DNA from 3 places in the Priestia aryabhattai genome. Region 1 is predicted to be linked to each of the others. Evidence: riboswitches for the same ligand, from Rfam matches in the RefSeq annotation. Region 1 holds a riboswitch; each other region holds the start of a gene.
What was found. A riboswitch is a leader RNA that binds a small molecule or an ion and turns the genes downstream of it on or off. The one in region 1 is predicted to bind thiamine pyrophosphate.
Positions count from the first base shown of each region.

Region 2: another riboswitch for thiamine pyrophosphate. It lies ahead of thiM (hydroxyethylthiazole kinase); the one in region 1 lies ahead of M3225_RS24680 (thiamine phosphate synthase).
Region 3: another riboswitch for thiamine pyrophosphate. It lies ahead of thiC (phosphomethylpyrimidine synthase ThiC); the one in region 1 lies ahead of M3225_RS24680 (thiamine phosphate synthase).

Region 1 covers NZ_JAMBOQ010000008.1:58,709-66,362, reverse strand. Annotated here, with positions in the region: gene M3225_RS24715 (nucleoside hydrolase) at 1-370, shown strand, start outside; gene M3225_RS24710 (amino acid ABC transporter ATP-binding protein) at 405-1,139, opposite strand; gene M3225_RS24705 (amino acid ABC transporter permease) at 1,170-1,874, opposite strand; gene M3225_RS24700 (amino acid ABC transporter substrate-binding protein) at 1,858-2,679, opposite strand; gene M3225_RS24695 (fluoride efflux transporter FluC) at 3,021-3,419, shown strand; gene crcB (fluoride efflux transporter CrcB) at 3,420-3,809, shown strand; gene M3225_RS24685 (hypothetical protein) at 3,857-4,072, shown strand; TPP riboswitch at 4,232-4,333, shown strand; gene M3225_RS24680 (thiamine phosphate synthase) at 4,455-5,078, shown strand; gene thiO (glycine oxidase ThiO) at 5,062-6,189, shown strand; gene thiS (sulfur carrier protein ThiS) at 6,186-6,389, shown strand; gene M3225_RS24665 (thiazole synthase) at 6,395-7,162, shown strand; gene M3225_RS24660 (thiazole biosynthesis adenylyltransferase ThiF) at 7,159-7,654, shown strand, end outside.
Region 2 covers NZ_JAMBOQ010000004.1:319,698-327,351, reverse strand. Annotated here, with positions in the region: gene M3225_RS20255 (helix-turn-helix transcriptional regulator) at 1-20, opposite strand, end outside; gene M3225_RS20250 (hypothetical protein) at 170-553, shown strand; gene M3225_RS20245 (hypothetical protein) at 560-781, shown strand; RNA gene ssrS (6S RNA) at 891-1,068, shown strand; gene M3225_RS20235 (pyridoxamine 5'-phosphate oxidase family protein) at 1,215-1,643, shown strand; gene thiE (thiamine phosphate synthase) at 1,671-2,315, opposite strand; gene thiM (hydroxyethylthiazole kinase) at 2,329-3,135, opposite strand; TPP riboswitch at 3,210-3,318, opposite strand; gene M3225_RS20220 (MFS transporter) at 3,510-4,727, opposite strand; gene M3225_RS20215 (TetR/AcrR family transcriptional regulator) at 4,824-5,423, opposite strand; gene M3225_RS20210 (GNAT family N-acetyltransferase) at 5,594-6,058, opposite strand; gene M3225_RS20205 (hypothetical protein) at 6,229-6,735, shown strand; gene M3225_RS20200 (UDP-N-acetylmuramoyl-L-alanyl-D-glutamate--2,6-diaminopimelate ligase) at 6,829-7,654, opposite strand, start outside.
Region 3 covers NZ_JAMBOQ010000017.1:20,938-28,591, reverse strand. Annotated here, with positions in the region: gene yhbH (sporulation protein YhbH) at 1-979, shown strand, start outside; gene M3225_RS27890 (DUF3231 family protein) at 1,084-2,115, shown strand; gene M3225_RS27885 (cation diffusion facilitator family transporter) at 2,260-3,156, shown strand; gene M3225_RS27880 (VanZ family protein) at 3,447-3,902, shown strand; gene M3225_RS27875 (hypothetical protein) at 3,913-4,092, opposite strand; gene thiC (phosphomethylpyrimidine synthase ThiC) at 4,070-5,839, opposite strand; TPP riboswitch at 5,953-6,067, opposite strand; gene M3225_RS27865 (hypothetical protein) at 6,149-6,439, opposite strand; gene M3225_RS27860 (undecaprenyl-diphosphate phosphatase) at 6,898-7,654, shown strand, end outside.

The sequences.
Region 1 (7,654 bases):
TGAGATGGTTGCTTTAGAAAGCACGAATCAAGTTCCATTAACGCCGGCTATTCGTCAAATGTGGGCTTCACTTCGCAGGTATGAAGGAGTAGACTTTGTAGGGCAGTGCTACGCGGCCTGCCCGCCGCTTGTGCATGTTGAAACCAATTCAACTTATTATTTGTGGGATGTACTCACAACAGCATTTACAGGGAATTCAGCACTTGTGAAGGTAAAAAACGTTTCGAGTATTGTGCATACAGAAACACCGAGCCAAGGAAGAACAGAAATTTCTGAAGAGGGTCGACCTGTAGACGTCGTGTATGATGTCACAGCTGAAGCATTCTTTACGTACATTACAGATTTAATGAAAAAAGCAGTAGCGAAATAAAGAAAAAGGTTGCACATGAAAGTGTGCAACCTTTTTAATGAATCATATTTAAGAATTGACGTGTCCGCTCTTGTTGAGGATTTGAAAATATTTGATCCGGTGTACCTCTTTCCATAATGACACCTTGATCCATAAAAATAACTTCATCTGCTACTTCACGGGCAAAGCGCATTTCATGAGTTACCACAACCATCGTCATTCCTTCTTTTGCCAGGTCTTTCATCGCTTGAAGAACATCTCCTACAAGCTCAGGATCAAGAGCTGAAGTGGGCTCATCAAACAGCATAACTTTTGGATCCATTGCCATTGCTCGGGCGATGCCAACACGCTGTTGTTGTCCGCCTGATAGTTGGAAAGGATAAAAGTCAAGCTTATCTCCTAAGCCAACGCGTGTTAACAATTCTTTTCCTCTCTTTTCTGCTTCTTGAGTGGAAACACCCTTCACAATTACAGGACCTTCCATAACATTTTCAAGCGCATTTTTATGAGGAAACAAGTTATAGTTTTGAAATACCATACCTGTTAGGCTTCGAAATGAAGTAATGTCTTTTTTGCGAACAGGTTTGGTAAAATTCATGCTTTTTTTATCAAGTTCAATCGTACCGTCTGTTGGGATTTCTAAAAGATTCAAGCAACGTAAAAAAGTGGTTTTACCGGATCCAGAAGGACCGATTAATACAATTACCTTGCCCTGTTCAACTTCTAAATCAATCCCTTTTAATACTTGCAAATCACCAAATGATTTATGCAAATTTTTAATATTAATCATATGAAAAACTCCTTTAGCTACTTGAAACGGTTATTTAGATACGTAACGATCTAGTCTTATCTCAATGCGTCCTTGGATAATGGATAAGATTGTACACATAATCCAGTACAAAAGCGCTGCTTCACTATAAAGAAGTAAAAACTCATAGTTAGTTGAAGCAATTTCTTGAGCTTTACGGAACATCTCAGAAACAAGAATAAGCGATGCAAGTGACGTATCTTTAATAAGACTAATAAAAGAGTTAGATAATGGCGGAATCGATACACGTGCTGCTTGCGGTAAGATAATCCGTCTTAATGCTTGGGAATAGGTCATACCAAGTGAGTACCCAGCTTCCCACTGTCCCTTAGGAATAGATTGAATCGCTGCTCGGATAATTTCAGATGCATAAGCGCCTACACTTAATGAAAATCCAATAATAGCAGAGATAAATGGATCAATCGTTATATCTAAGTTAGGTAATCCGTAGAAAATAATAAATAATTGCACAAGCAGCGGTGTACCGCGAATAATTGATACATAGATGCGCGCAATTATATTTAAAATTTTTATAGATGATAAACGAGCTAAGGCTGTCAAAACAGCTAAAATAATACCAAGTACAAACGTAATTAATGTTAGTGGAATAGAATATTGAATAGCTCCCTTTAGCATTGGTAAGAGAGATGATTGAGCGATTGAAATCAATTGATTCAATCGCTCTCCATCAGGAATAATATTATTTAGGAGAAACATCTTCGCCAAACCATTTCTTGGAAATTTTTGCGTATGTTCCGTCTTTTTTCATATCTTTTAATGCTTTATTTACTTCATCCACTAACTTACCGCTGTCTTTTCTAAACATAAAGCCGCTTGCAGCACCATCGGACTTCTCATCCGCGATTTTGATAGGTGCGTTAGGGTGCTTTTTCTTATAGTCAAGGAACGATAATTTATCGTTGATTGTAGCATCAACACGTTTTGCGCTCATTAGTTCTACGGCTTGAGCAAAACCTTCGGCACTCGTAATGTTTGCACCGTAAGATTGAGCCATGTCTTTGTAGTTACTTGTTAATGACTGTGCTGACTTTTTTCCTTTTAAATCTTTAAATGATTTGATATCTTTTTCGTCTTTACGAACAATTAATACAGCGCCTGACTGGATGTATGGGTCAGAGAAATCGTATTTTTTTTGACGATCTTCTCGAATACCAACTTCATTAGCAATCATGTCAAAGCGTTTAGCATCTAATCCAGCAAACATGCCATCCCACTGTGTTTCTTTGAACTCAGCTTTTACGCCAAGACGTTTAGCCACTTCTTGAGCCAATTCTACATCAAACCCAGTTAGCTTTTGTTTGTCATCATGAAAAGTGAACGGAGGGTATGTACCTTCAGTTCCAATTGTTAATACGCCATCTTTTTTCACTTTATTGTATAAATCTTCTTGTGAAGACTTATTGTCTCCATTGTTTGCTTCATTTTTTGAGCTAGAACCGCATGCGGCAAGCACAACTGTGAAAGCTAATAGTAGCGACAAAAGTGCAGCAAATTTCTTCATTTTCTAAACCCCCTAGTATTCTTATAGGAAATGATACTCTGTGATACTAAACAAGAACACAGCAAAAGTCAACAAAAAAAACTTATACGATTAATGTGACTTAAACTAAGGGAAATATACCTTCTATACACCGTTTGTCATCAGGATACAGAAAGATTTTTAAATTTGGATTAAGTGGATTTTTAAGGAAGATTTAAGGAGTAAAAAGGAAGTTTCATGCGACGATTTTCTCTTTCATTTTTTCATGACTTTTGGTGCAATAAACATATAGTTAAATGTTAAGGTAGAAATAAATTCCTTATGGTACACTTAAAGAAGAATTTATGAAACGGAGCGATATGATGAAAGCCATAAATTTAATCTCAATTGCCTTTGGTGCTATCGCTGGTACATATGCACGCTATTTGCTGAATCTTTCCTTATTATATACGGGATATCCAATAGGAACGGTAATTGAAAACCTATTAGGAAGCTTCATATTAGGCCTATTAACAGGATTTTTTGCGTGGAAAAAGCCAAAAGAATGGATAAAGCTTGGTCTAGGTGTTGGCGTGTGCGGCGGTTTTACAACGTATTCAACGTTTGCAGGAGACGTCATTTCTCTCACTCAGCACCATTTATTTGGTGGAGCTATTTATGTCATTGTCTCTTTAGTAGGTGGGGTTCTTCTTGCTTTAGCAGGCTATCTATGCGGTGAAGCGGCAGGGGAAAATTTAGTGAAATTACATGAGGTGAAGTAAATGAGCATAGTGAGCTTGGCACTTGGCGGGGCAGCTGGAGGAATATGCCGTTATCTTTTGGGTTTAAAAGTTACAAAAACAGTTTCAAACCCTCCTTTTCCAGTATCAATGCTGTTTGTAAACTTGCTCGGTGCGTTTGGGCTTGGTCTTTTTTACGGCAGTTATTATGGAAAGGTTCCGAGTCATGCTTATGATGATTCAATATTTTTAATGATTGGCATTGGCTTTTTGGGTGCCTTTACCACTTTTTCAACGTTTAGTGTGGAAACCGTGCAGTTAATTCGAGAAAAATCTTATCGGAAAATGTTGGCGTACGTGGGGATTTCAGCATTTGGAACAATTGGTTTATTTACAGTCGGTTTACTGGCAGGAACGTTTTTATTTAAGTAAAGAGAACGTTTCTAGTAGGGAAAAACAAAAAGACGGAGAAGTATAGAATGGATAGAAAAGCAGAAGTTTGGAAATACATTTTGTTGATTGTGGCTGTTGCAGGTCAAATCATCGGTTTTTTATTTTTATTTATAAATGTTGTGGCGGCATTTATTTTTTACGGTTTTTATATTCTAACTTTTATTATGTTACTCCTGCTGTTTATATGGGATCGGAAAAAGGAAAAAGACAAAGAAGAATTTGACGACTATACTGATTACTAACCATATAAAAAGCAGAATGGTGCGATGCGTCGGGCCTCTTACATAAAGAGGCTTAAAAAATACATATATAAAAGGAAGAGAGCTGTAAGAACACAAAGGGATATTGTATTTACATCTAGTTGTGTTATAATTTTAAGTGCAAAAACAAAATCAATAAATAGCAATCACTAGGGGAGCTCTTTGGAGCTGAGACGAATGTATTTCGGACCCTTTGAACCTGATCTGGTTTGGACCAGCGTAGGGAAGTGGCGATCATGTTTACATAACAATACATGCTAACCACTCTACGTTGTAGAGTGGTTCTTTGTATGTAATAAAGCCCTCTGCACAAGATGAAGTGATTGAAATTTCTCTTTATTCTGAATGGAAAGGTTTCGATCATGTGGATATTCCTAAATTTCATGTCATTACAACAGATAAGCAGCCAATCGAAGAGCTTCAGGAAATTTTAACAGCTATTGCGCCTTTTGCGGGCGCTGTTCATATTAGAGAAAAAAAGAAAACGGCAAAGCAGATTCAATGTTTACTAGAAAGCCTGCCATTTTGTCACTCTAAAATTATTGTAAATGATCGAGTTGATGTAGCACATGCTTTAAAAGCAAAGGGAGTACAGCTTGCCTATCATAGCTTAGACGTTTCGTTTGTTATAGACGCATTTCCTTCTCTTATTGTCGGAAAATCAGTTCACTCCGTGGAAGAAGCCCTAGAAGCTGAAAAAGATGGTGCTCACTACATTCTATACGGACATATTTATTCAACTCATTCAAAAAAAGGATTAAAAGGTCGAGGGATAGCAGCACTAAAAGAAGTAGTAGACGCTGTGCAAATACCGGTTATTGCCATTGGAGGAATTACACCTGTAAATGCCGCAGAGGTACTTCAAACAGGAGCACACGGTATAGCTGTGATGTCTGGTGTCATGCTTGCGCAAGATCCGCTCAAAGCGATCAAACAATATTCTCATATATGGACATCTGGAGGTGGAGAAAATGAAGAAGCATTATGATGTACTGTTAATCGGAGGAGGCATAATCAGCTCTTCTATTGCTTATCATTTGTCAAAACAAGGAGCGTCAGTAGCCATTCTTGAGCGCAATCAAATCGGTTGTGAAGCTTCAAGTGCAGCCGCTGGTATTTTAGGCGCTCAAGCTGAAATTGATGAAGAAGGTCCTCTTTTAGACTTAGCTATTAGGAGCAGAAGCATGTTTCCTGAACTGGTTAAGGAACTAAAAGAAAAAACGGCAATCGACGTAGAGCTTATTCAAAAAGGCTTATTAAAAGTGGCTGTAACAGAAGAAGATGCACACGTATTAAAGAAAAAAGCCGCTCAGCATCATCGATGGGATGAACATGTAAGATGGATCGATGTAAAAGAAGCGCGCTTGTTAGAACCGGGTCTCTCTCCAGACATACACGGAGCAATTACAATACCCGGAGACGGTCAGCTAGCTCCGGTTAAGTTAACGCAAGCTCTTGCTCATGGAGCCTTGTATCACGGAGCAGATGTATTCGAATACTGTGACGTTCATTCTCTTATTATGGAGAATGAAACAGTAAAAGGTGTACAGACGTCTAAAGGATTTTTTTATGGAGAAAAAGTAGTTATTGCAGCAGGCTCATGGGCTAAACGCTTTATTTCTTCTGAACATTTAGGGCAGGTGTTTCCTGTAAAAGGAGAGTGTATTGCTCTTCAAAGTCATAAGCCGCTGCTTTCTAAAACGATTTTTTTAGATGAAGGTTTTTATTTAGTGCCTAAAGCAGGCGGAAGAATCGTAATCGGGGCAACTAAGCTACAGCATGATTTTACCAAGACGGTTTCTGCACAGGGTATTCAATTTTTGCTAAATAAAGCCGTTACGCTCCTGCCGGCTATCAAAGAAGCAACATTTGAAAAAGCATGGGCAGGTCTTCGTCCACAAACAAATGATGGTTGGCCTTATTTAGGAGAGCATCCTGAGGTAGCAAATCTCCACATGGCGTTTGGCCACTACCGAAACGGTATTTTATTAAGTGCTGCAACCGGACAAATTATGGCTGATGCTTTGTTAGGGAAAAGTCCGAATCATTCATTTTTTACATCATTTCAGCTAAGGAGAGCAATGGAGGGAGTTCATTGAATCTAATTATTAATGGTAAGACCGTCACTGTCGGAGATGAAATTGAAACAGTCGAGCACCTGTTACAGGCTCAGAACCTGCATGAGCGAGTTGTAATTGTTGAGTTAAACAAGAACATTTTGCAAAAAGAAGAACATAGCGATGCAAGCTTAAAAGATGGAGATACATTAGAAGTTGTTTCATTTGTCGGAGGAGGATGAAGATTATGTTAAAAATTGGACAATATACATTTAATTCACGTTTATTATTAGGAACAGGGAAATTTCCGGACTTTACGACTCAGCGTCAAGCGGTAGAAGAGTCGGAAACAGAAATTTTAACATTTGCTGTTAGACGAATGGATATTTTTGATCAAAACCAGCCTAATTTATTAGAAGCGCTTGATGTGAAGCGTTTCACTCTTTTGCCTAACACTGCTGGAGCAAAAAATGCAGAAGAGGCGGTACGTATTGCTAAATTAGCAAAGGCTTCTGGACTTTGTGACATGGTGAAAGTAGAAGTAATTGGATGTGATAAAACGCTACTTCCTGATCCAGTTGAAACATTAAAAGCCAGTGAAGAACTGTTAAAAGAGGGCTTTACTGTTTTACCTTACACATCAGATGATGTTTTACTTGCGCGCCGTTTGGAAGATTTAGGCGTACATGCTATTATGCCAGGAGCTTCGCCTATCGGTTCAGGTCAAGGCATTATTAACCCGTTGAACATGCGTTTTATCATTGAACAATCAAATGTTCCAGTAATTGTAGATGCAGGTATTGGAACGGCTTCAGATGCAGCTCAAGCTATGGAGCTAGGAGCAGATGGTGTGTTATTAAATACAGCTGTTTCAGGAGCAAAAGATCCTGTGAAAATGGCTCGTGCTATGAAACTAGCGATTGAAGCAGGACGAGCAGCATTTGAAGCAGGACGCATTGAAAAGAAACAATATGCAACGGCAAGCAGTCCAACAGAAGGGATGAGTATCGGTTGATTAATCGTTATTCCCGCCAAGAATTGTTTCAACCTATTGGAAAAGGCGGACAGCAGCAAATTCAAGAAAAGCATGTTCTGATTGTAGGAGCAGGTGCTCTTGGAACAGGGAACGCCGAGGCCCTTGCGCGAGCGGGTGTAAAGAAAATAACGCTCATTGACCGGGACTATGTAGAGTGGAGCAACCTTCAGCGGCAACAATTGTATAGTGAAAAAGATGCTGATAAAAGAATCCCAAAAGCAATTGCCGCTAAAAAACGGCTTCAAGATATTAATCATGATGTAAAAGTAGAAGCGCACGTAGCAGACGGTACCCCTCAAGTTTTAGAACAGCTTGTTGAGGGGGTAGATGTTATGATTGATGCAACCGATAATTTTGACACACGTCTTGTAATGAATGATTTATCACAAAAATATGATATTCCTTGGATTTACGGAGCATGTGTAGGAAGTTATGGAATTAGTTATACCATCATACCAAGTGAAACACCGT
Region 2 (7,654 bases), on a different contig from region 1:
ATCACTTCTTGTTTATTCATTTTTACAGCCCTTTCTATACACGTGCCTGTCTTTAGTGTAATATTACACCTAATCAAAGAAGAGTTTCAAGCGTTTCCCTTCGTTACAAGACGGGGAAATATACAGAAATGTTCTTTGTACAATAAAACAATTAAAAGGAGTTGAGAGTATGTATATCATTGTATGGGCCATGCTTGTGCTATACGCCTTGCTGCTAGCTCCGGGAGCAAGCGCCGCTGATGATTTGCTGTTTAAAAAACTTATCACAGGAAATTTTCAACAGGTAGATCCGCTCGTTGTTACGGCATTCTCTTTTTTAGGACTTTTCCCAGTATTGTTCATGATAATGATCTGTAAAAAAGATACATACAAACTGCCTGGATGGCCATTTTCTCTTCTATCATTTGCGCTTGGAGCTTTTTCTCTTTTGTTCTATTCTCATTGGAAAGGACAAAAAGTTCGGACTCGCTCGCGTATTCCTTTACGTTTCATTGCCATCATTTCTTCTCGTCTATGGATTGGACTATACTTAGCACTCACGATTGCGGGTTGACTGTCTATGGGTTCAACCAAAGCTTATCAAGAAGCTTTTATCCAGTCACAGCTTGTTAGCGTGATGACCGCTGATTTTTTTGTTTTAACGTGGCTTTCTTACTCCGTTATGACAAAAGAAAAGATAGCGTCCCGGCCTTATCTGTTTTTATGTTTCATTCCAGTTGCGGGCCCTTTTCTTATTTTGTTACTGCTTCACCGCCAGCATGATAGAGAAATAAAATTTTAAATAAAAGTCTTGCGTTCCAGTCATTATTCCGTTATAATCATTTCTTGTACGATGAAAGTTGATTAATTAGAAAACATTTATATATCGGCATTTTATTTACATTTGTTATACATACCTGCGCTGTGCGTATACTCATGTTGTCTTAAACCTTTGAGTGTTATAAGGGAGCTCAAAATTTAGCTGCAGATAGCACGCCCTTCTTGGGACGCTAAACCCGGCTATGAGGGCACCCACCTAGTAGATCTGGGTATTTAAGACACTTAGGGTTACGGCAGTGCGGGCTTATTTTTTAGTTAGCTGTAGCTAGCTTTTTTTATTTTTAAATTTAACAGTTTACATAATAATTTTATTGTTAACTTATATTTTTTTAGACATGTATGTTTTATTTATCTTCGATTGAGGAACATAAAAAGTAATAAAGGAGATGGATAAAATGAATGAACAAAAAATTGCTAAAAAAGTAAATGAAGTATTAGAAGGAAATCGTGTAGGAACATTAGCCACAGTTGTAAACAACAAACCCCACTCTCGCTATATGACATTCTTTAGCGATGAAGATGGTATCGCTCTTTACACACCAACAAATATCAATACACATAAAGCAGAAGAAATCGAAGCCAATCCGAACGTACACGTACTATTGGGCTACAGCGGCGAAGGATATGGCGATCAATACTTAGAATTATCTGGTACAGCTGTTCTTCGTACCGGTGATCAGTTAAAAGGACGTATATGGAACGATCATATGAAAGAGTGGTTTGACGGTCCAAATGACCCTGAGTATGTTGTTCTTGAAATTACGCCGAACGAAATTCGCTTTATGAATGAAGGCGAAGAAACTCCTCAAACTGTTCAGCTATAATAAAAAAGCGCACATTGTGCGCTTTTTTTATTTTCCTAACGCTTCTTTTAATTGAGCTGCTTTTTCTTTTGGAGACGCAGCTAAGCTAATCGCCGTAATAATAGAAACGCCATCTGCACCTGCTTCTACTACTTGTTTGGCATTTTCAGGCGTGATACCACCGATTCCTACAATTGGAAAGTCAATATTCTGGTTTCGCACTTCTTCAATTAATTTCGTACCTTGCACTGCTTTTGCGTCTTTTTTTGTGGAAGTAGGAAAAACAGGTCCCATTCCTACATAATCCGCTCCGTCTTTCATCGCCTGCTTCAGCTCTTGTACATTATGAACAGAGACGCCCACAATTCCTTTTCCTATTTTCTCTCGAACAACGTGAGCTTTTTCGTCTTCTTGTCCAATATGAACGCCATCTGCTTGTATGCGAATCGCTAAGTCAAGATCATCATTTACAACAAAAGGAACGTTGTGCTGGTGACAAATTTGCTGCAGTTCTTTCGCCAGCTGATATTTCGCTTCCCCCGTTAGCGCACCTTCGCCTTTTTCGCGAAATTGAAACACGGTAATGCCGCCTTCAATTGCTTCTTTCAACACTTCTCGCGGATCTTTTGTACAGTTATTGCTGCCCATTATAAAATAAACTTGCAGCAGCTTTTTAATTTCTTCGTTTGTCATTTTCCGGCTCCTTTTAACGTTGATGTACTCTTGCATATGATTCAATATCCTGCCCAGATAAAAGATGAAGCTGATTTAACAGCTCAATTTGGAAGCTTCCCGGCCCTTCTTCACCTTTTTTCACTGCGGCGATTTCACCTGCCACTCCGTAAAAACTTAAAGCAGCAACGCTTGCCTCGACATATTCTTTCTCTACAGCGGCGAAAGCTCCTATAATTGATGTCAGCAGACATCCAGTACCCGTCACTCTCGTAAATAACGGGTGACCGTTGTCTACTGTATACGTTGTATTTCCATCCGTGATTACATCTTGTTTACCCGTGATAACAATCACTGTATCTAATTTGTTCGCTGCTTTCTCAGCAAGTTCAATGACATCTCCTTGGCCTTCTAATGAATCAACGCCTTTAATGAGCCATGACTCGCCTACTACATTTGCAACTTCAGCAGCGTTACCACGAATAACTGCGATATTTAATTCTTCTACAAGCTGACGTGCCACTTCTGTACGAAACGGTGTCGCTCCAGCTCCTACAGGATCAAAAATAACCGGCACGCCATTTTCATTTGCTGATTTCCCAGCTATTCTCATTGCTTCCACTTCTCGAGCCGTCAGTGTACCCATATTTAAGACAAGCGCTCCGGCGATTCGTGCCATGTCAGCCACTTCTTCCTTCGCATAAGCCATAACAGGTGAAGCTCCTAGTGCAAGCAGTCCATTTGCTGTAAAATTGGTTACCACAACATTCGTAATATTATGAACAAGCGGACTTGTATCTCTTACTTTTTCTAATTGAGCTGAAATTTTACTAATATCCATGTTCTCTCACTCTTTTCATTTAGTTTTAACCCTGCAAAAAAAGACAAAAAAGCACCTTGCATGCGCAAAGTGCTTTGGTATGTACTCACATTCCCTGCGCTGGCATTATCCAACAGGTTCAAATGGTCAACAGGCGTCCCTGTACTCTCAGCCTGCCCCGCGCAAGCTCCCATACTATTCTTGTTACGTTTAAAGTTTACTATTAACCTTTTTTATTTGCAACCATTTCACTGTTTTGCCGATTAAATAAAGCTTCGCTATAGGCTGAGTAGCGTTGTAAATCTTACACCTTTACTAAAAGAATAATCAAAAGACCTCCCATAAGCTACTAGAGGTCTTCTATTTTAAGAATTCTATCATTTTTTTCCTTCTCGTTATTTCTCTTGAACCGCCTGATTTCTCACAGCTGTTTTTCGGTCCTTCCCTGCTCTTAAAGATAAAAGAAAACAAAGCAGCAGAACAAGTGCAGCTGATACGTATGGATAATTAATGTTTATATCAAAGAGAAAGCCTGCTACAACGGGTCCAATAATATTCCCAAGACTTGTATAAGCAGAATTTAGTCCGGCTACATACCCTTGGTCGTCTTGTGCCATCATCGACATTTGCGTGCTGATTGCGGGACGTAAAATATCTGTTGCTAAAAAGACGATAAATGTCACAACAATAATAAGCCAGTATGTGTGCACAAATAGCGTAAGTAAAATAAAAAGTCCCGTCATCATCAAGCAAAACGAAATTACTCTTTTTTCACCGAACTTATTTAAAATCCAGCCAAAAATCGTAACCTGCACCACAGCCCCTGCAATAGAGCCAAATGTAATGACAAACGCAATATCTTTTGGTGTAAAGCTAAATTTATGATCAACAAATAGTGAAAAGATCGTTTCATAATTGGATAATCCAAACGATGTCACAAAAACGATAATTAAACTTAAAAAATAAGGTTCTTTATAGGAATTCATAAGCTGCAGTAGCAGCCGATCTTCTTTTGGATTCTCTTTATTTGAAACAGCAGGATTTTGTACAGGACGGGACTCCGGCAAAACAAACAGCGTAATCACTGCAGCCAAGCCTCCTGCTACTGCGGCCATATAAAACGGTACGCGCATGCCGTATTCAGCTAAAAAGCCTCCGATACCTGGCCCAATAATAAATCCTGTTGTAATCGCCGCCGTCACATAGCCCATTCCTTTAGCGCGTTCTTTAGCAGACGTCACGTCTGCTGTATAGGCCATAACAGCAGGCATAATAAGCGCGGCCCCGACCCCGCCTAACATTCTGGATACAAATAATAAAAGAGGGGTACTCACTGAACCAAAGAACCATTCAGACAGGGCAAAAACAATCATTCCCGCTACAATAATTTTCTTTCTCCCTAACGAATCTGATAACCGGCCCGCTAAAGGTGAAAACAGAAATTGAGTTAACGAAAACACCGCTACTAAAAGCCCCATCACGCTGCCATTGATATGAAGCTCTGTCATATATGTTGGCATAATTGGGATAACGAGACCGATTCCCGTAAAGATAATAAAAATATTTAGCATAAGCAGCAAAATCGCCGCTCGATTTCTTAACAATAATGACATATAAACCTCCTGATTACAAAAATACTGAACGTTCGGTCTATAAAAATACAAAATAATGAGGGATTACTCATTACCGCAATAAGCATCCCCGACTATTTAAGAAGACCTTGCTATAATTCCGTTTAAAAATACATCGATTGCTGAATGGTAAAGCTGCAGGGCATTTTCCGTGCTCGTTTTTCGAGACATGCGGCTCATCCCCACAAACAGCCCTTCTAAAACCACTGCAAGCTGTTCTGCATTTTTATGAGAAAACTCACCTTCATCAATGCCTTTTTGCAAAAGTTCGCGGTTAAACTCCACGTGTCGTTTCACCATCTCATCAATTCGCTCTTCGATATCGCTACCCTTTTCCTCGTTGTTAAAAAACTCATCGGCAGCTTTCGTAAGAGGATGATTCAAATCATCTAAAATGATTTGCTCCGCAATTCCAAAAAGCTTATCTCTTGTTGTTTTGTAAAGAGCCTCTCTTTCTTTCCAGTTTCTTTCCCACTCGAGATCCCATTCGTCTATTAAATAGAGAAAAAGTCCTTCTTTACTTTTAAAGTGATAATAAATATTCCCTTTACTGCTTCCCGTAGCTTCTACAATTTCCTCAATAGACGTAGCTTTATAGCCTTTTTGGGAAAACAATGCTTTAGCGGCATCTGCCACTTTTCTTTTTGTTTGTTCACTTTGAAGCTTTTTTTTATTCAAGCTATTTCCACCGCCCCGCACATTTATTATTTATACTGAACATTCGTTTTGTATTATCTGACACCTATACTACATAGGAAAAACCTTTTTGTCTAGTGAGAAAACCGAGTTTATACCTTTTTTATATGAATCATGACAAAACAAAAAAACAAAGCCTTTTAAAAAGGCTTTTAATCATTCAGTTCTTTTGTCATAAATACACTGTATGGATCTTCTTTGTAGGTAGAAAACGGTTCGCATTGGTAAAATCCAAAACTGGCGTATAGCTTTCTAGCCGGTTCAAAAGCGGGTGCGGATCCTGTTTCTAAGCTTAAGCGTCGGTACCCTCGTTTTTGTGCTTCATTTATTATGTACTGCAGCAGCTCTCTAGCAATTCCTTTCCGCAAATGGGCGGTGGCTGTTCGCATCGATTTAATTTCTCCGTGGTGCTCATCTAGCTCTTTTATAGCCCCGCACCCTGCTAGCTGACTTCCTTCCCACACGCTCCAAAACGTAATATCATGTTGTTTTAAGCTTTCAATATCTAGAGCATGAATACTTTCAGGGGGCGAATGTAAGTTCATTCCTTGAAGGTGAGAACTTACTAATTCAATAACTTCATTGTTCGTTAAATGGTCTCTTTTTATTTTAATCATCTTCTCTTCCTTCCTCCTACCATGGGGATATCAGCTACAAACCGACTTATGAATAAATTCACTGTCGACCTTCAAAAATCCTTTTATACACTCTCTTCTTTTTCTCCACTTATTAAAACCGACTTTGCCAAGCAGGTGTTTCATACATTGTTAAACGGAGGTGAAATTCGTTGAAGAAAGTTTTATTTTGTCTTGTCCCTCTTTTGTTTTTATTATCCGCCTGCTTTAGTGATCCTGTTCAAGATGATTTAATCGACTATAACAATCAAGATTTAAAAAAAGCCGCTCAGCTTGAAAAAGAAGCGATTGACGCATACGATTCTGTTACAGGCGCTAACTACACAAGTGACGCTGTTATGTACGATACGATGACGAGTGAAGTCATTCCTACCTATCGTAAATTTGTTGACGAACTGGAAAACATCGATGTAGAAACCGACGATCTTCGAAAGGTTCATGAAGGCTATATAAAGGCTGCCAATACCCAGTATAATGCTTTTATTAAAATCGTCAGCGCTTTAGAAAAGCAGGACCGCAACCTTATTGCTGAGGCAAACGCTATGCTTGATGAAGCCCGAAAAGGCATACGCGATTACAATGCAGCTATTAAAAAGCTGGCTAAAGAACATGATGTAAAAATTGAAGAACCAAAACCACAGCCGGAAAACAGCCTATAGTTTTGATGCAAAAAGAAGGTCTCTAAAAATAGTAAGAGACCTTCTTTCGTATGGTGTTTCAGTTTCTGCACGTTCGATAAATGAAGAAGAATATTAAGAAATATTGCTTAAAGACGCATAATAAGAGGCAATAATTTCTTCATCTGAATGCGGAATTTCGTTTCCTTTTACAAGCTGAGCGCCGTTAATACAGCCGCTTGTAAGTAAAATAATATCATTCGGCTTTCCTAAAGAAAGCGACTTTAATACTCCTTCTGTTCGAGTAGGGGCGCGGTGAATATTACTTGCGCTCGGATTTGAAAAACCCGTTATCACTTGATCTACGATTACGTTCGGATCATGATGACCTGGATGATCAACCGTTACTATAATTTCATCAGCTTTCCCTTCAATGGTGCGTGCCATTTTAGGCATTTTATTAAAATCTCGAATGCCTATCCCTGCAATCATAACAATCAGCTGGTTATAATCCAACTTTTTTACTTCTTCTACTAAACGAGTAAGGGCCACAGGCGTATGGGCATAGTCTAAAATCACTTTTTGGTTATTTGGACCTTCTATCACTTGAAAGCGCCCTTCTGGACTTTCCAATTGAGGAAGTACGCTAATAATATCTTCAATGTGATATTCAAAGTGGAGAGCTGTACCGACGGCCGCTAACACGTTAGCAATGTTGTAATCACCATATACAGGCACTACTACTTTGTATGACTGTCCTTTATAGAGTAAATCAAAGAAAGATCCTCCTTCTTTAACGATAATGTTTTTTGCTTGCAGAGTTGCTTCCGCATTATTTAATAAACTATACGTGACTTTAGGTCCTTCAAATACCCTACTTAAGTCTTTCCCCATGTCCTGATCATCTATATTAATAACGGCATGTTTTGCCTGTTGAAATAATTTCATCTTGCATTTTTTA
Region 3 (7,654 bases), on a different contig from region 1:
TGAATATCGAATTCGGTACAATTATGATAAAAACAAGCATGTGGGTCAAGGTGATGGAGACAGTAAAGTTGGGGATGTAGTAGCACGTGACGGATCTGCTGGAGATGGTCAAAAAGGAGCAGGAAAAGGTCAAGGAGCAGGTGACCAGGCTGGAGAAGACTACTTTGAAGCGGAAGTGTCTCTTATGGAGCTTCAAGAGGCTTTATTTGCTCAATTAGAACTGCCTAATCTTCAGCGAAAAGAATCTGATCAAATTGTTGTGGAACACATTGAATTTAATGATATACGACGTACAGGTTTGATGGGGAATATTGATAAAAAACGAACTATGATGAGCGCTTATAAGCGAAATGCAATGACAGGAAAGCCTGCTTTTCATCCTATTTATCCGGAAGATTTAAAATTCAAAACGTGGAATGAAGTTATAAAGCCAGAATCCAAAGCAGTCGTTTTAGCTATGATGGATACGAGCGGTTCGATGGGCATATGGGAAAAATATATGGCACGAAGCTTTTTCTTTTGGATGACACGCTTTTTACGTACGAAATATGAAACAGTGGAAATTGAATTTATTGCGCATCATACAGAGGCAAAAGTAGTATCAGAAGAAGACTTCTTCTCAAAAGGAGAAAGTGGAGGAACCATCTGCTCATCTGCTTACCGAAAAGCGCTTGAATTAATTAATCAAAAGTATGATCCGAGCCGTTATAATATTTACCCGTTTCATTTTTCAGATGGCGATAACTTAACTTCAGATAACGCAAGGTGTGTAAAGTTAGTAAACGAATTAATGAAAGTGTCAAATATGTTTGGGTATGGGGAAGTGAATCAGTACAATCGACATTCTACTTTAATGTCTGCTTACAAAAACATTCAAGACGAAAACTTTAGACACTTTATTTTAAAACAAAAATCAGACGTTTTTCATGCGATGAAAAGCTTTTTTAGAAAAGAGACAGAAGACCAGAAATATGCATAACCTAAAAGGCCTAGACTTGTTATCTAGGTCTTTTTTATGCGGTTTATTCAGCGCTTCTTTGGAAATAGTAAAAGTACGACTTTATTCAAAAGGAGAATAAGTGAATGAACGAAAATATAAAGAGCGAAATGCAAAAACATCAACAAAATCAGCGGTTGAACGCAGCCGAGTTAGGTTACTTATGGGCGCAATATTTAGGCGATACGCTGTATGTATGTGTTCTTGGGTATTTTCTATCTGTTGTAAAAGATCCCGAGATTAAAGAGCTCTTAAAAAAAGCACATCAGATTTCACAAACTCATGTAGACGAATTGACGGAATTATTCAGTTCGGAAAAAATTCCAATACCAGTAGGTTTTGGGGAACAAGATGTGAACAAAGGAGTTCCTGCGTTATTTGATGATATTTTTATGGCTATCTATGTCAATGAAATGGCCATTGGAGGTATGAAGAAATATGCCAGAGCGCTAAGCGCAGTGAGAAGGCAAGATATTTATGACCACCTATCTCGATGTGTAAAAGAAAGCGACAGTCTTTTAGAGGATTCTAACCACGTTATTTTAAGAAAAAGCATGCTGATGAGACCTCCGGTTATTCCTTATCCTGTAAAAGTAAATTTTGTGGACCAGAAAACGTTTATATCACCATTTTTCTCTCAAATGCATCCTTTAACTTCTTTGGAGGTTACGGCTATTCAAGAAATTGTTAATACAAATGTATTAGGTAAAACGCTGATGTTGGCATTTAGTCAAGTAGCTACCACACAAAAATTACGCTCTTATTTTTTTGATGGAGTCAAGCTTGCGAGTAAGCAAATCAAGCACTTCACCGAGTTACTGTCTGAAGCTGATTTACCAAGCCCAAGGCTGCTTGATGCATATGTAACCAACTCAACGATTTCACCATTTTCAGATAAGCTGATGATGTATCATACTTCCACGGCGGTGACAATCGCTATTGATAACTGCGGTGCTGGTTTGTCTATGTCGTTCCGTTCGGATGTAGCAGTAGAATTTTCTCAGCTAATTGGGCGTATAGGGAAATATGGAAAAGATGGAATTCGGATTATGATTGAGCAAGGTTGGATGGAAGAACCTCCAATGGCAACAGATCGTAAGAAGTTGGCGGAGAAATAATAAGGAGTATGTTGTAGATTATCAGTAATTTTGCGGTACTGAAACATATATAGCTAAAAGAAAATAGATTGCTCTAGACCCACTTGAATGAGCAGTGATAAGATAAAAAAGCTGATTTTTCAAGAAGTAAGTCGAGGTGTGCAAATGAACAACAGTATAAGGGAGTCCATTGCGAAAAAAGTAGCATGGATTAGCGTATGGAGCAATATTGCACTTACGCTAGGAAAAGTAATAGTAGGATGGATTGGAAATAGTGATGCCGTATTTGCTGATGGTATTCATTCTGCAGCGGACGTATTTGCCTCTATTATTGTCTTATTGGTTATACGAGTAGCGAATAAGCCAGCAGATAATGACCATCCATATGGGCACGGAAAAGCAGAAGTGATTGTCTCAGGAATCGTAGGAATTATTTTATTGCTTGTATCATTTTATGTGGTATTTGAAGGAGTCGTTGGTTTATTCCATCCGGTTGAATCTCCAAATATTTTAGCCATGTGGATTGCTGTTATTTCATACATAGCAAAGGTATTATTGTACCGTTATTCTTTAAACGTAGCAAAGCAGCACCACAGTAAGGCAATTGAGGCAATTGCATTTGATCATAAAGCAGATATTGTTGCTTCTATTGCAGCTGCAATTGGTGTTTTATTATCAATTATTGGTGATAGAATGGATGTTCAACTGCTGTTATACGGAGATAAAATAGCCAGTATCTTTGTTGCTTATTTAATTTTTAATATTGCCAGACAAATGATGGGAGAGTCTTTTCAAATCTTAATGGAAGGCAATATTGATGAAGAGTTGCTAAAAGAACTTGAAGAAAGCATTTATGAATTCAAAGATGTGAAGCGTATTGATCGCGTTCGAGCAAGAGAGCATGGCCATTACATATTAGTTGATGTACGTATTTCAATTGACCACTTTAAAACAATTAAGGAAGGCCATGATTTAGGACGAGAAATCAAAGCAACACTTATGAAAAAGCATGATAATATTCAGGAAGTATTAATCCATTTGAATCCTTATTTTCCAGATTAAAAAGAAGCAGCGAGTTGTTATCTCGCTGCTTCTTTTTATTTGTAAATGCAGAAATGAATGAAAAAGGTAGAATAAAATTAAGGGGGCTTTATAAGCAAAATGTATGAGAATTTTTATCTTTTATTCATAAAGAATCAAGTTTAATAAAATTGTATAAAAGGAATTGTATTTATTTATTGATGTGATAGGATAAAAAAGCATGTAAATGCATTCACTACGAATGAAAGCATTGGACAGATACATATAGATAATAATAAATGGTTTAGGGAGTTAAAGAAGGTGATGTTGAAGTGAATGCAAGTATCAGGTCAATCGTTAAAAAAGTCATGTTCACTCTATTTATTGCGTATATGGCAGTGGTCATTTATGCTACTCTCATACGGGAAAACGAACATGTTTACGGAAAAGCAATGAACTTGGATTTATTTAGTACGATCCGTCTGATGTGGGACAGCGGTAATATAATGCTCACTCTGACAAATATACTGGGAAATATCGTAATGTTTGCACCGCTTGGAATGTTTATTCCTTTGTTTATGAAGTGGTTTGACGGTTTTATCCAAGTGTTTACGACTGGTTTTTTAATAAGTTTTCTGATTGAAATTTTACAGTACAAGCTAACGGAACGAGTATTTGATATTGATGATATCTTTTTGAACACGCTAGGTACATTTATAGGCTGGGTTATTATTAAGATACTATATTGGATCAAGAACGTGATGAAAGCACGTTTCAAAAAAAGATGAAAGGACTTCTTTACGAAGTCCTTTTTGCATCTTGTTGATAGAAACACTTAATACAGCGCCTTACGGAAGAATGGGATGATTCAACGATAACGTGCTGACAATTTTGCTGAACAAATAATAACTTTCCTTCAAGCTGCTTAATTTGTTCTTTAAGCTGTTCTACTTCATTATTGATAGATATTTGAACCACTGTTAACAAACTCTTTAGCTTTTTCTTTCATTCCTTCTTTTCTTACTTCGTTTACATCTTTTTCGTTTTCTTGAGCCATGTTACGAATATCTTGAGAAATACGCATTGAACAGAATTTAGGTCCACACATTGAACAGAAATGGGCTGTTTTAGCACCTTCAGCAGGAAGTGTTTCATCGTGATATTCTTTTGCGCGCTCTGGATCTAGTGACAGGTTAAATTGATCATTCCATCTAAATTCAAATCTGGCTTTAGACAGCGCGTTATCGCGTTTTTGTGCTCCTGGATGGCCTTTTGCTAGGTCAGCGGCATGCGCAGCAATTTTATAGGTAATAACACCTTCTCGAACGTCTTCTTTATTCGGAAGACCTAAGTGTTCTTTTGGCGTTACGTAGCAAAGCATAGCTGTCCCAAACCAGCCAATCATTGCAGCACCAATACCCGATGTAATATGGTCATAACCTGGAGCGATGTCAGTAGTAAGCGGTCCAAGAGTATAGAAGGGAGCTTCTTGACATATTTCCATTTGTTTATCTACGTTTTCTTTGATGAGATGCATAGGGACATGTCCTGGACCTTCAATCATAACTTGAACATCGTGTTTCCAAGCAATTTTAGTTAGTTCACCAAGCGTTTCTAATTCACCAAACTGTGCTTCATCATTAGCATCTGCAATAGAACCAGGACGTAGCCCATCGCCAAGTGAAATAGAAATGTCGTATGCTTTACAGATTTCACAGATTTCTTCAAAGCGAGTATATAAAAAGTTCTCTTCATGATGAGCTAAACACCACTGTGCTAAGATCGATCCGCCGCGTGAAACAATACCTGTCGTACGTTTCGCTGTCAGAGGAATATAGCGTAAAAGAACACCTGCGTGAATAGTAAAGTAATCAACGCCTTGTTCTGCTTGTTCAATTAATGTATCGCGATATGCTTCCCACGTTAGATCTTCTGCTACGCCTTTTACTTTTTCAAGCGCTTGGTAAATAGGGACAGTCCCTACAGGAACAGGCGAGTTGCGGATAATCCATTCGCGTGTTGTATGGATATCTTTTCCTGTTGATAAATCCATAATTGTATCGGCTCCCCAACGCGTTGCCCATGTCATTTTTTCTACTTCATCTTCAATAGCTGAACGAATAGCAGAATTCCCGATATTAGCATTAATTTTCACGTGGAATTTACGACCGATAATCATTGGTTCGCTCTCAGGATGGTTGATATTATTAGGGATAATTGCTCGTCCTTTTGCTACTTCCTCACGTACGACTTCAGGATCCATCTGTTCACGAATAGCGATAAATTCCATTTCAGGCGTGATGACTCCTTTTTTCGCATAGTGCATTTGCGTTACATTTTGATTTTTTTTCGCGCGCAGAGGTAAGCGAGTAGTGATAAAGCGCTCGTACTGATCTCTTGGGTCACCATCATAATAGCCGTTATCCTGTGGTTGAACCGTACGTCCGTGATATGTTTCTACATCGTTTCGTTCCGCAATCCACTTTTCGCGCAGAGCCGGTAATCCTTTTTGTAAATTAATTTCATAAGAGGGATCTGTATAAACACCGCTCGTGTCGTATACACGTACGGGACTATTTTCTTCTTCACCAAAAGATCCTGTAGTAGGAGACTGATGAATTTCACGCATAGGCACTTTAAGGTCTTCTCTAGATCCTTGGATATATACTTTGTGACTGTTTGGAAAAGGCTTTTTCATAGAAACTGATACATTTTGTTTTGACATTACATATTCCTCCGGTTTCGCATAAAGTGTAGCTATACCGAACCATAAAAAAATCGGGTTCTGTGGTAGACAGAACCCGATGGAATAGGCGAAAAAAGAATAAACATATACTATTCTTTTCAAGACTACTTCCCTCCGCTGGTATAACCCAAATCAGGTTCAAAGGGTTAAAGAGTTTTATTGTACTCTTCTCTCAGTCTGAGCTATCAGACACCCCTAGTAGAAATAACATTCAAATTATTCAATTTACGGCTTAAGTTTACCATCATTCGGTAAAAAATCAACCCTTAAATAAAAAAAGCTAGACAATTAGCGTTGTCTAGCAGCGTCGATTGCAATCACAATAGCTGTAATAATATGCATGATAAACCCTAAAAATGGAATCCAAGCAACCAGTGAGGTAACAATCCCTAGTATGTTTCCATAAGCAGATAACCCTCGTCTATTAGCTAAAATTAGTGTGATAGCATGAAGAATAAATCCAATAAAAAGAGGAGTATAACTAAAGCCCATAACAATCCCCGCGCCAATTAAAGGAATTCCCAGCAAGGCTTCATACCCAGCAGTGACCCATTTCATTGTACGTACATTTCCATTCATAGTAAAAAGCCTCCTAAAAAAGATACTACTATATACGAGAAAGGAGAGAAAAAAGTTTCAAATTACTTAGGGGATATGTCGTATAAGCAAGCACTAGTTGATTAAAATGATAGATGACAGTAAAGAGGGATGGAAAAAACATAATGATTTAGTCATTTTTTCACATCAAAGAAAAATAGTCTAGATGATTCATTTTTAGCTAAGAGACCGGAATTTATACAGAACATAATGACTACTTTCTAAAATAAATAAAAGCTGATATCGTATTTTTAAGTTATAGCATTTAAGCTTTTTATTACAAATTATTAAAGATTCTTATCTTTTTGCAAATACACATTGTATTTCATAGTTTTAACAATTATGATAAAAAAGCAAGTGTCAAAATAGGAAAATAGTTGAGCATGTAAAATGAAGCGATAAGCTTATTAATTTGAAAGAAAGGCAAGGTACATAGCTTTATGTGGGAAATTATTGTAGCAATCATTTTAGGGATTGTAGAAGGTTTAACAGAGTTTGCTCCTGTTTCGTCAACTGGGCATATGATTATTGTCGATGACCTGTGGTTAAATTCAAAAGAATTATTTTCATCTCCAGTAGCTAATACATTTAAAATTGTTATTCAGCTAGGGTCGATCTTAGCAGTAGTTGTTATTTTTAAAGATCGTTTTATTAATTTATTAGGACTGGGAAAAAAATCAGCTGCTCCAATTGGACCGACAAATCGCTTGAATTTAATGCAGGTAATTGTTGGTCTGTTACCGGCAGGAGTGTTAGGACTTTTGTTTGATGATTACATTGATGAGCATTTGTTTTCTTTAAATACGGTGCTAATTGGCTTAGTGGTCGGAGCTGTATTAATGATTCTAGCAGATTTGTTTGGACCTAAACGTCCGCGCGTAGAGACGGTGGACCAAATGACTTATGGACAAGCACTTGGTATAGGACTGTTTCAATGTATTGCTCTTTGGCCAGGTTTTTCTCGTTCAGGTTCAACGATTTCAGGAGGGGTTCTTCTTGGAATGAGCCATAAAGCAGCCGCAGACTTTACGTTTATTATGGCAGTGCCAATCATGGCAGGAGCAAGCGGACTTTCATTGATTAAAAACTGGCAGTATTTCACATCAGATGCACTACCGTTTTTTATTGCCGGTTTTATAAGCGCCTTTATTTTTGCGCTGGTATCAATTCGCTTTTTCCTAAAATTAATTAATCGTA